DNA from 2 places in the Amedibacterium intestinale genome. Region 1 is predicted to be linked to the other one. Evidence: predicted binding sites of a transcription regulator. Region 1 holds the regulator's gene; the other holds the start of a gene.
What was found. The regulator Rex, encoded in region 1, represses fermentation and respiration genes when NADH is low (regulators of the CRP and FNR family bind a similar motif). The targets are predictions, from matches to a motif close to GTGAANNNNTTCAC.

Region 1 (6,545 bases):
CCTTCTTCATTTACATTTTCTTTTGTTATTCCAACACGAAGTCCATAGCTTTCTAATTCTTTTTTCAACAGTAAAGCTGCTTCATACATTTCTTTATTTTCTACAAGCCCATTTTCACTGTATCCTTCATCTGGTAGCCATGTTAGATCCATATTCATCCCATAAGGATCAAGTAAAACATCAACATCTTTAGAAGAAGGCTTTTCTGTTGTTACATCTACAAACAAATAATTCTGATTTAACGTTTTCCCATATTCCTTTAATAAATTTTTATCTGCCACTAAAGATATGCGTGAAACCTGATTGTTTCGTTTAATGCCTGTATATGTATTTTCTTCTAGAGCTTTATCGAAAACGACACGTTTCTCTACTAATTCTTCTATAATATATACTTCATAAAATCCTTCTTTTAGTTCATCCAGATGAATCTTTTGATCAACATAGTTTTCCATTGTCATAGATACTTTATCACCTGTACATACATTTCTTAATTCTACGGTATTTCCAGATAAGGTATCTTTGTTCTCTGGAGAATATGAATCCTGATACAAAGCTAAAGATTCCCCATAATATAAGTAATCTTTTACTTCAATAGTATCTTTATATGTTTTGTTTAATTTATTTAATGTTTCTTCTTCACTTAATCCGCAAATCGTCGTTTTTCTTTGCTGCTGTGTATCATTTGTTAAAAATGCATTTATCATCCAAGATCCAACGACCACAAGAAAAACAAGCAGTGCAGCTGCTGCTTTCCAGTTCATACGACGCTGTCTTGGTTCATAATGCATATTTACTTCCTCCTAATAATACTCATCTTTTTATATTTTCATGCACAACAATACATGCCTTTTGATTTTAGAATATCTTCTTCCATCAAATCATCGCTACTATTATAGAAGATAATCGTATTGTTCACAATCTTTTTTTAAAAACATCACAAAATTGAAAGATTTCTTATTCTTTACATAAATCCAGCTCCTCTAACACAGAAGAAAATACTTTCTTTACAGATAAAATTTCTTTTGGTTCTTCCATATATTGTAAAGATTTTTCCATCCATACAACATCCAGCCATCGATGAAACTTATAACCGCTGTTTTTAAATAATGCAGCTTGTTCAAATCCAAGTTTTTCATGCATTTTGATACTTCCTGTATTTTCTTTTGTAATGCAGGCGTAAATATTGCATATATTTTGTTTTTTTAAAATCGCAAACAAATAGGTATATAACTTTGTTCCTATTCCTTTTCCTAAGCTGTCTTTTCGTACATATACAGAAACTTCCACATCCCATGCGTATGCTTTTCTTTCTTTATAGCGGCTGGCATATGCATAGCCTAGAATTTCATTATTTTCTTCATATACAAGATAAGGATAAAATTGCTGAATTGTTTGTATCCTCTGTTTAAATGTTTTTATAGAAGGCACTTCATATTCAAATGTTGCACTGTCATGCAGCACATACGGTGCATATATCGATAAAATTTCTTTTGTATCTTGTAATCTTGCGAAACGAATATGTGTATCCATAAATATCACCTTAGCTATTATATATGGTTTTTTTGTGAGGATAAAGAAAAACTTTCGAAAATCAAATTTCGAAAGCTTTTAAAATTAGAATACTAAATTTTTAGGTGTACGTGGGAATGGTTCTACATCACGAATATTCTGCATACCACTTAAATACATCAGCATACGGTCAAATCCTAAACCAAATCCTGCATGTTTACATCCACCAAAACGGCGAAGATCCATATACCATTGCAGGCTTTCACTTTCCATACCCATTTCTTTCATACGTGCCTCTAATACATCATAGCGCTCTTCACGCTGGCTTCCACCAACAAGCTCACCAACACCAGGCACTAACAAGTCACAAGCTGCAACGGTTTTATTATCATCATTTAAACGCATGTAGAACGCCTTGATATCTTTTGGATAATCCGTAAGGAATACTGGACCATTTACAACTTTTTCACACAAGTAGCGTTCATGTTCGCTCTGCAAGTCCATACCCCATTCAATGTTGCTGTTTTCAAACTTCACATCTGCTTTTTTCAACAATTCGATAGCTTCTGAATACGTCATACGTTTAAATTCACTGTCACGTACTGCTGTAATTCGTTTGATACATTCTTTATCAATCATCTTCTCAAAGAATTTCATTTCTTCCGGAGCATTTTCCAGACAATAGTTAATACAGTATTTGATCATATCTTCAATCAGATTCATATCATCTTCTAAATCTGCGAAAGCAATTTCCGGTTCAATCATCCAAAATTCACTTGCATGACGTGTCGTATTTGAATTTTCTGCTCGAAATGTTGGACCAAAGGTATAAACATCACGAAATGCCATCGCAAATGCTTCTACATGCAGCTGCCCGGATACTGTTAAAGATGCATGTTTTCCAAAGAAATCTTTTTCGTATTCTGCATCATCTCTTGTTGTAACAGTAAATGTTTCTCCTGCACCTTCTGCATCATTTCCTGTAATTACAGGTGTGTGCACATAAACAAATCCCTGATCCTGGAAAAATTCATGAATAGCCATAGATAAAACTGAACGCAAACGGAAAATTGCATAGAAAGAGTTTGCACGAGGACGAAGATGTGGAATCTCTCTCATGTATTCAAAACTGTGACGTTTTTTCTGTAAAGGATAATCACGATCACAATCTCCTTCTAAGACTGCTTCTGTAACCTGAAGTTCAAAAGGCTGTTTTCCCTCTGGTGTCAATACAAGTTTTCCAGTAACTGTGATTGCTGCACCTGTTGGATATTTTTCCACTTCTGCAAAGTTTTTTAAATCCTGTGTATAAACCAGCTGTGCATTACGGAAATAAGTACCATCATTTAATTCAATAAAACCTAATTTCCCACTGCAGCGATTGGTACGAATCCATCCTTGCAGCTGTACATATTCAATACTGTCAATTTCCATTCTAGATGCATGCATCAATTCATATAACTCACGAATCGTCATAAATTCAAACATATAATTTCCTCCTTTTTCATATAAAAAAACGTTCCTTTTCAGGAACGTATCATTACGCGGTGCCATCCTGTTTCCCATAAAAAATCTATGGGCAGCTCACTTTACGGATATAACGCCATCCTTTTGCGAAATCGTCTACTTAATTTCTCCGATTCAGCTCCACAGGTGTTCTCCATGCATTTGTATGTGCTGTCTTTCACCCTCACAGCTCGCTTCTTCATCTTCTTTGCATTTCGTCCTGCTTCATCGCTCTGCATTCAAACTATTGGTTTCAAAAACCAATTCCTGTATAGATGATACCACATCTACACTCTTTAATACAACCCCTTTTGGAATCTGGATATGCTCATGTGTAAAATCTACCAGTCCTGTTATACCACAGGCAATCAAACGATCCACCGTCTGCTGAATATTTTCACTGATTGCTAGAATCGCAATACGACATCCTTCTGGAACACGCTGTTCCAATTCACTAATGTCATATACCGGAATACCAAAGCGTACCCCCTGACGATCTGGATTAATATCAAAGGCACATTCAATTTCACCTACGACATAATCCCATTTATTATACTTCATCAAGGCACGTCCCATATTACCAGCTCCAACTAGAATAATTTTTTCATCAAAATCCATTCCCAGCTGCTGATTAAAGATTTCAATCAAACGATTTACATCGTAGCCATACCCCTGTTTTCCAAGATTTCCTAAAAAGGAAAAATCTCTTCGAATCGTTGTTGGTTCAATATTTACAACATTCGCAAGTTCTTTCGACATGATTCTTTCCACACCGGAATTTTTTAGTTTTCTCAAAGCTTTTAAATACACTGGATAACGCTGCAATGTTGCTTTTGGTACATTTTTTTCTGCCATTTTTATCACCTGCCTTGATTATAGCACATAACGAAACATTTGTGAATAATTTATCAATTTTAACTTATACAATTCATTCACATCCATCACATAACCACTTGCATGCTCGAAGACGTTCACTAACCACATCTTCCTGTAAGGATAATGGAACATATAACATAGCACTTTGCATATAGAAGTGCTCTGCATAAAATACACGTACATATTGTGTATAAATATCTTTTTCATCTTTTATCGCACAATGATTTAAGAAATCTTCAAAAGATGCATACTGCATGATCCATTCTTTCATTTTTTCCACATCGCACACATCCCATGAGGATACTCCATCATAGCCCAAACTCCAAAAAAGCATATTTGCACATTCAAATTTAGAAAGCAATTCCACTGCCTGCTGTTTATCTAAGGTATCTTTTTTTAGTAAAGATGCTTCTTGTGAGGTTAAACAATGTTCTAAAGAAAAACGCTGTTTAAACTCTTCAAACTGCTTTCTTTGTTCTTTATCATCTTCTAGACAAAGCTTTGAAAACCATGCCAGTGCATATAGTGCAAGGGCACGTTTTCCGATATCTTCTTTTTTTGGCAGATGTATCTGAGAAAATAAAATCTGCTTGTTTAACATACAGTTTGGATACAGCCAGCCCTGTCTTTCAAATTCTTTTCCTATGGATACAAATACTTCCATGTCATAAGCAGAAGGAAGACTTACCTGTTGTAAAGCATCTTCTTCACCACATAAAGAAAAATCCTCTACACCACTTGTGCCATCCATTCCCATCAATAAGTCACCATCTGCTGTATATAGACACATATCTGGATATAAAAGAAAACCATGACATGCTTTTGCTGCTTCAAAAATCATTTTCAATACATGGGTTCGCTCTTCTTTTGCTGTATCGATCACAATAGCGAAAATGCAGTGAAACAATGAAATCTGTATACATAATTTTTGTAGAAGCATTTTATTTTCACAAGGAACATTCGCAAAGAAATTGCTCATGCCTTCCATTTGCTGTCGCACCATTTCTTCATCATCACACACTTCCATATTTATCTTTGTCTGTGTATGTAATAGAAAACTGATATTCTTATTTTCTTCTTTTACCTCTTTGATTTCTTTTTGAAACACATTATGCAATGCTGTTAAAACATCGTTTCCATCTTTACATGCTGCATATAATGTTAATTGCATCTTTGCCATATCATTCCCTCTTTTCTGTTTCTTCTTTTTTTGTTTTTCCAAGTGCCAAATACATGATCGCAAACAAAATCAAGGCACAGCCAATAAGCTTTCCTGCCACGATTTCTTCCTTTAAAAACAAGATTCCTGTTACAATGCTGGTAATCGGTTCTAATAAAGAAAACAGCGAAGTATATTTCGCTCCTAATAAACGAGAGCCATACTGCAGCATCCCAAGTGCTGTAATACTGCATAAAGATAAAATCACAAATAAAGAAAGCTCTTGTAATGTTAGCATAAAATGAATGGAATGTGTAAAAAAATTTACAATAAAAATTAATATACATGTACATAGCGAAATATAAAAGGATAATACCAGAGGGTTCATCTGGGCAAAATTTCGTTTTTCCAGCTGTACCAGATAAATCGCATACGTAACAGCAGAAATCATTGACAATACAATTCCTATCATACTTCCCTTACTTCCTTTATCTAGAAAAAATAAGATTCCAAGCAGTACGATTAAAAGTATCTTTTTCATTCTGGCATCAATCACATCATGATAATAAAAAGCACATATCAAAATAACAAATACCGGATATAGAAAATGAAGCGTAGTAGCCGTTCCAATAGAAATGTAGTTATATGCCAGATTTAAAAGCAGCATGGTGCTTCCCGAAAAGAAACCGGCATATACAAAAATAGAAACCACTTGTTTCCATGGCAAACGCAAAGAAATACCCTGCATTTTTGTAATAAGCAAAACGATGGGAAGAATGAGAAAAAAACGATAAAATGCCACCGCAATCGCATCCATTCCAAATGCATACAAAAACATGGTCAACATAGGAATAACTCCATAGACCACAGCAGAGATTCCTACTGCCGACATTCCTTTTCGATTCATACATCCACTTTCCTTCCATCCTAAATAGTTTATCCACGACATTATGTATTATACCATCGTTTTCCTTCTTTGCTTGTATATAACAGAAAAAACAGGAAGTTTGTTTTTTAAAGAAACAAATAAATTCCTGTTTTTCCATGCTTATTTTCTATCTTTGATCGCATCAATTGGTTTTTTACGTGAAATATGGAAGACTGGAAGTGCGGATGCTATGAGTGCTACCACAAGAGCAATTCCCAAAAGCAGCAGCACCTGTATGATACCAAAATTCAAAATCGTCACAAGGATTCCAAATTGTTTTCGAATATAAACATTGATAAAAGTAACCGCTCCTGCCGTTGCCAATAACGCAAATACCCAGTTAATTAACGCAATAAGGATACTTTCATTTAAGAAGATTTTCAATACATCCAATCCTCTGGCACCAACCGCTCTTAAAATACCGATTTCTCGTTTTTTATTCGCTATGCTTGTCGCAATAAAGTTACAGAACAATACGGATGCGAACAGGGCAAATCCAATACCTACATAAAAGAATACTGGCCGTAAGGTATCCACAACAGAATTTACAGTAGTTAGCATCGGCAT
Region 2 (6,545 bases), 490 kb from region 1:
AGTAACACACGAGGAAATCATTGAAAACATTGATATCGGTGGTCCAAGCATGTTAAGAAGTGCATCAAAAAACTATCGTTATATACCGGTTATATGTGATCCCAAAGATTATGATAAAGTAATTACAGAATTAAAAGAAAATGGAGAAACTACTTTAACAACAAGAGAACATCTTGCCGCAAAAGTATTCCGTCATACAGCTCGCTATGATGCGATGATTGCGGATTATCTAACAAACAAAACAGAAGAAAAATTTCCTGAATCTATTACTATTACATACGATAAAGTACAAGATCTTCGTTATGGAGAAAACCCACACCAAAGTGCTGCTTTCTATAAAGGAATGAATCCAAAATATTCTTTAGCAAACGCAACACAGTTACATGGAAAAGAATTATCTTATAATAATATTCAGGATGGAAATGCTGCGATTGAAATCTTAAAAGATTTTGAAGGACAGTATGCTGCTGTTGGTGTAAAACATATGAATCCATGTGGTGTTGGAATTGGAAACAGCATTGAAGAAGCATGGGATAAAGCATATGAAGCAGATCCTGTTTCAATTTTTGGTGGAATTGTTGCGTTAAATGATGTGGTAAGTGTACCTCTTGCGGAAAAATTATCAAAGATTTTCCTTGAAATTATTATTGCGCCTGATTTTGAACCAGAAGCATTTGAAATCTTATCCAAAAAGAAAAATATTCGCTTGATGAAATTGGATACAACATTGGAAGTAAACAACAAATTGAAATTTACAAATGTAAATGATGGTATGTTAATCCAGGATATGGATACTCACCAAATTACAAAAGAAGATTTGCGTTGTGTAACGAATCGTAAACCTACAGAAGAAGAAATCGAACAGCTTTTATTCGCATGGAAAGTTGTAAAACATGTGAAGTCGAATGCAATCGTACTTGTAAAAGACAATATGACAATTGGTGTTGGTGCTGGACAGATGAATCGTGTAGGTTCTGCGAAGATTGCGATCGAACAGGCTGGTGAAAAAGCAAAAAGTTCTGTTATGGGATCTGATGCTTTCTTCCCAATGCCAGATACTGTAGAAGAAGCAGTAAAAGCAGGTGTTACTGCTATCATTCAGCCAGGTGGTTCTATTAAAGATCAGTTGTCAATCGATGTATGTAACGAACATGGTATTGCCATGGTATATACAGGAGTAAGACATTTTAAACATTAAAATACAAAAAGAAAAGTATCGAGGCAATTTAGAACTTCGATACTTTTTTACAGTTAAACTATTTATTTTTATGAATAGATATTCTAGATGCAGTCTTTAAGGTAATATAAAGCAATGCAGTATCTATTGGAAACATCACTATATTTTTTATGATACGTGGCATAGCAAATAAAGCATTGCCATATAAAATATTAAGCCAGATAGGTGTTAATATAAGATTAATGACAATAACTACAGTTAATCGACATAAAATGGTTCTTGGAAGTGTAACCTCTTTTTTGTAGAGAAAACATCCGTAAATAAAAGCACTGACAAAAGCATTAATGGTAAATCCAGGGAAAAAAGGTCCAGATGGTCTTACAATATAATTTAATAAATCCGCAATAACACCAGCCAGTCCAGTTAGTAATGGACCATACATCATGGCACATACACCAACTGCCAAGTAACTAAATGAAATCTCTAATAGATTACTGATAACGATCCTGACAGAAGAAATAACCACATGTAAAGCCGTTAACATGGCACAGCCACATAAAGATTTAACACTTTTTATTTCTAAAGCGGAATCTTTTATGCGCTGCATAAAAGTAAGAGTATTTTGTTTTGTATGCATATAAAAAACCTCCTTTTCCATATTGCATATAGAAAAAGAGGTTAATTTTTCCTATGTGCAACAGCGGGATGCGAGAAAGAAATCGCAAGAAACACTTTTCGCCCGTCTGACAACTCCCCGTTCAGACGATACTTAACGCTTCTTTCTCTACTCTGCGTACAGTTGTGATTATAGACGCTTTTGTATAAAAAAACAACTTAAAAGTATAAATAAATTTATAAAAATAAAGAAAAGATTGTGAATTTTTTTATTAGTAAAAATAAGCTTTTTTACATATATACAAGTTGTATAATAATAGTAGAGAGAAGGTGAATTTATGTTTCATGCGCTAAAAGAAAAAATTAAAGGAAAAGGAACAAGAATCGTATTTACAGGAGGAAGTGATCAACGTGTTATTGAAGCGGCCATTCGTTTAAAAAAAGAGAATATTCTTGAGCCGATACTACTAGGAAATCGTGAAGAAATTTTGTATGCCGCAAAGGGGAAAGGATTTGATGTAGAAGGAATTGAACTACTAGATCCAAAAGAGTATCATTCTATAGATAAAATGGTAAAGCGTGTAGTTGAACTTCGAAGAGGAAAATTGGATGAGAAAATGGCTTACGAAGAATGTCTAAAACCCAATTTTTTTGGAACGATGTATGTAGAAATGGGATATGCTGATGGATTATTAGGCGGGGCAACTTATTCCACAGCCGATACGATTCGACCTGCATTGCAGCTGATACGTACAAAAGCGGGGAATTCTATTGTATCCAGCTGTTTCATTATGTTGAAAGAAGGAATAGAGCCATTGGTCATGGCGGATTGTTCAATTAATATTGATCCTACGATTGATAATGTTGTAGAAATTGCATTGCAGACGGCAGAAACAGCACGTCAGTTTGGAATTGAACCGCGTATGGGACTGTTATCCTATTCAACTTTAGGTTCTGCAAAAGGTACAAGTGTAGAAAAAATGCAGGAAGCATCAAAACGTTTAAAAAGAATTTCCCTGGACTTTGAAGTAGAAGGAGAACTACAATTTGACTGTGCAATTGTTCCAGAGGTCGCAAAACTGAAGGCACCAAAATCAAGAATTGCAGGAAACGTTAACACGTTTATTTTTCCTAATATTGATGCAGGAAATATTGGGTATAAGATTGCGGCACGCTTAGGAGAGTATGAAGCAGTTGGACCAATCCTTCAAGGATTAAATGCACCAATTAATGACTTATCAAGAGGCTGTAATGCAGAAGAGGTATATAAGATGGCAATGATTACAGCTGCACAAAAATATATGAATAAAGAAGAAGCATAAATAGGATAATATTAGCGGATGCATAAAAATGCATCCGTATTCATTTCGTTGGTTAAAAGGTATAAAAATAACATAGAAGAGATATAAATTCTGATTTTCTATAGAAACAAAATAATAGAATTTGTGAAAATTTTCATTTGTGTAAAAATGCTTTTTTTATACAAATACAGGGTGTATAATTATCTTTGGTAAGAAAGAGAGGAATCATAAATGATTAACGCACTTAAAGAAAAAATCAAGGGGAAAGGAACAAGAATCGTTTTTACAGAAGGTTCTGATCCACGTATCTTAGAAGCCGCTGTTCGTTTACATAAAGAAAAAGTTGTAGAACCAGTATTATTGGGAAATCGTGCAGAAATTATTGGTTCTGCACAGGCTGAAGGATTTGATATTGAAGGGATTGAAATGTTAGATCCAGCTGAATACAAAAACATGAATATGATGGTAAAACGCGTAGTTGAATTACGTAAAGGAAAAATGGATGAAGCTGCAGCACGTGAAGCATGTCTAAAAACAAATTTCTTCGGGACAATGTATGTTGAATTAGGATGTGCTGATGGATTGCTTGGTGGAGCTACTTATTCTACAGCAGATACAGTTCGTCCAGCACTTCAGTTAGTAAAAACAAGACCTGGAAACTCTATTGTATCTAGCTGCTTCATTATGATGAAAGAAGGAGAAGAAACACTTGTTATGGGTGACTGCTCAATCAACATTGATCCAAGTGCAGATGATTTGGTAGAAATTACACTACAGACGGCTCATACTGTACGTCAGTTTGGAATTGAACCACGTATTGGTTTATTATCATATTCAACATTAGGTTCTGCAAAAGGTACAAGTGTAGAGAAAGTAAAAGAAGCATCTACTCGTTTAAAACGTATGCCTTTAGATTTCGGTGTTGAAGGAGAAGTTCAGTTCGACTGTGCAGTAGCTCCTGAAGTAGCAAGCTTAAAAGCTCCAAACTCTACAGTAGCAGGAAAAATCAATACTTTTATTTTCCCAAATATCGATGCAGGAAATATTGGGTATAAAATTGCTGCTCGTTTAGGTGGATATGAAGCTATTGGACCAATCCTACAGGGATTAAATGCACCAATTAACGACTTGTCTCGTGGATGTAATGCAGAAGAAGTTTACAAAATGGCAATCGTTACAGCTGCTCAGAAATACATGGATATTTAATAAACATAAAAATTATGCGGATACACGAAAGTGTATCCTTTTTATTTGAGAAATATATAGATAATAAAAATGAATTTCATGAAAAATAATTATAAGAAATTTTATTACTTTTTTGTATTTTTACCTATTGGTTTCGTATATGTATAGTGAAAAGGATAAAGTGTATCCAAACATGCTTTCCATATATCACGATATCGGTATAGACAAACAATATTCTTATTTTATAATGAAGATGGATATCTCTTATCTTTCCTTCATCAATATTATATCCGATCAAGAAGTATCAAAAGAGGAGCTGATGAATATGGGAAAACAGGATATCGCACTAAAATCTTATTTCAAAAATAATGATCGCTTTGCGGATTTAATTAACACAGGCATATACAATGGCATACAGGTTGTTAAACCTGATGATTTGGAAGAACTTGATACGGATTCATCGCTGTATATCCATACGCAGGGGATGAAGATTCCCCTTGCAAGAGTAAGAGATGTTATCCGAAAATCTGCAGGAGATTGTGAATATGTGATTTATGGGGTTGAAAATCAATCCAGTATCCATTATGCAATGCCTTTGCGTGTGATGATGTATGATACTTTGACCTATGAAGCAGAATGCAGACAGTTTGTAAATACGAGAAGAAACAGGAAAGACAGTGAATATCTTTCTAAAATGCGTAAAAATGATCGTATTCATCCAGTATTTACACTAGTCATATATTATGGAGAAGCACCATGGGATGGGGCAAGAAGTCTGAAAGACATGATGGTGGATATGCCGAAATGGATGGAAAAAAGATTCAATGACTATCCTATGAAGCTGCTGGAAATAGGAACCTGCAGAAATACATTTCAAAATCAGGATATCTTTAATTTCATAAAGATTATACAGCTTTTATACAGTGACAAAGTAGAAGAACTGCAAAGGTATTATGCGAATATAAAAGTAGGAAGAGATACAGCAGAACTGGTAGGAACGATAACGGAAAATGAAGAAATATTAAACTATGTAAAAGAACATAAAGATGAGGAGGAAATCAACATGTGTGAAGCAACGAAGAGATGGGAACAAAGATGGACACGAAAAATTACAGATGGATTCATCAATATGATGGGAGTTAGAAAAGAAGGAGAAGAAAATCTTGCTCCTGAAGAGGCTATTAAAAGATTAAAAAGTGAAGGCGAAAAAAAAGGCATAGCGAAAGAGAAAATAGAAATAGCACAGAAAATGCAGGAAAAAGGATATTCGACGAAAGAAATAGAAGAACTAACAGGAATACTTTTGCATTAAAAATTACATATAGGAAACCTCTTTGTATGCTTTTATACGAAGAGGCTTCTTTTTTTGCTAAGGTAAATAGAATATTGATATATTTAAAAAATATGTCAATGTGAGGATACAAGTCGTGAGAAAATTATGGCTTTTTTATGATTATTCTATGCTTTTGTGATATAGTTTAAATATACAAGGGAGGTGCTTTTTATGTTGACTATCTTTAATCGCACAGTAGTTTTTATGACTTATAATGAGGAAAATATGAGAAAAGCATGTTTTTCATTAGAACATTGCAATATTGATTACATATTAAAAACCACAAAGATTGCAGATGTATATGCAAAGGATGAGGGACTTCAGATTGCATATAAGGTTTATGTAAGAAAAGATAAGGCAAATGAAGCACAGGCCTGTATTCATAAAGCTTTATTTGATGAAGATTAATATTGTAAAGATCTGTAAGCTATTAGTTTTGTGTCTATATCTAATGGAGTCATCTTAAGGAAAATACTTAAGAGTGATTCCTTTTTTAGTAGCTTGTTTCATTAATTTTATAGTATCAAAAAGTATTGACTTTATGAAATTAATTTTCTCTTTTCTTAAATTTCATGGGACAAAACACTATCTTGTGCATATAAATAAAATGTACAGGATAAAAGCCTGAGAAAGGAGTTTGTACTATGCGAAACAATTATTATGACGATGATATGTGTGATTATGATTTTATGAATGATTGTGATTGCAGATGCAATCGAGAATGTGATGATCATCTAGAAGAAAAAAGAGGTCCAAGAGGGGAACAAGGTCCTAGAGGATTGCAGGGTATGCAGGGAAAGGAAGGTTTGCCTGGACCAAGAGGTCCACAGGGAGTAACAGGCCCACAAGGACCAATAGGCCCTCAAGGAATTACGGGTCCTAGAGGAGCACAGGGTGAAATGGGACCAACAGGACCTATGGGGCCACAAGGTCC

Region 2: the regulator Rex is predicted to act here: its motif matches at 2,052-2,065, upstream of pta (phosphate acetyltransferase).

The regions. Positions count from the first base shown of each region.
Region 1 covers NZ_AP019711.1:1,437,951-1,444,495, forward strand. The annotation lists gene A9CBEGH2_RS07315 (N-acetylmuramoyl-L-alanine amidase) at 1-788, opposite strand, end outside; gene A9CBEGH2_RS07320 (GNAT family N-acetyltransferase) at 955-1,530, opposite strand; gene asnS (asparagine--tRNA ligase) at 1,615-2,997, opposite strand; gene A9CBEGH2_RS07330 (redox-sensing transcriptional repressor Rex) at 3,241-3,870, opposite strand; gene A9CBEGH2_RS07335 (DUF4272 domain-containing protein) at 3,944-5,071, opposite strand; gene A9CBEGH2_RS07340 (DMT family transporter) at 5,073-5,957, opposite strand; gene A9CBEGH2_RS07345 (ABC transporter permease) at 6,099-6,545, opposite strand, start outside.
Region 2 covers NZ_AP019711.1:1,924,705-1,931,249, reverse strand. The annotation lists gene purH (bifunctional phosphoribosylaminoimidazolecarboxamide formyltransferase/IMP cyclohydrolase) at 1-1,198, shown strand, start outside; gene A9CBEGH2_RS09645 (folate family ECF transporter S component) at 1,257-1,814, opposite strand; THF riboswitch at 1,874-1,971, opposite strand; gene pta (phosphate acetyltransferase) at 2,131-3,114, shown strand; gene pta (phosphate acetyltransferase) at 3,325-4,299, shown strand; gene A9CBEGH2_RS09630 (RpnC/YadD family protein) at 4,439-5,590, shown strand; gene A9CBEGH2_RS09625 (hypothetical protein) at 5,783-6,019, shown strand; gene A9CBEGH2_RS12600 (collagen-like protein) at 6,256-6,545, shown strand, end outside.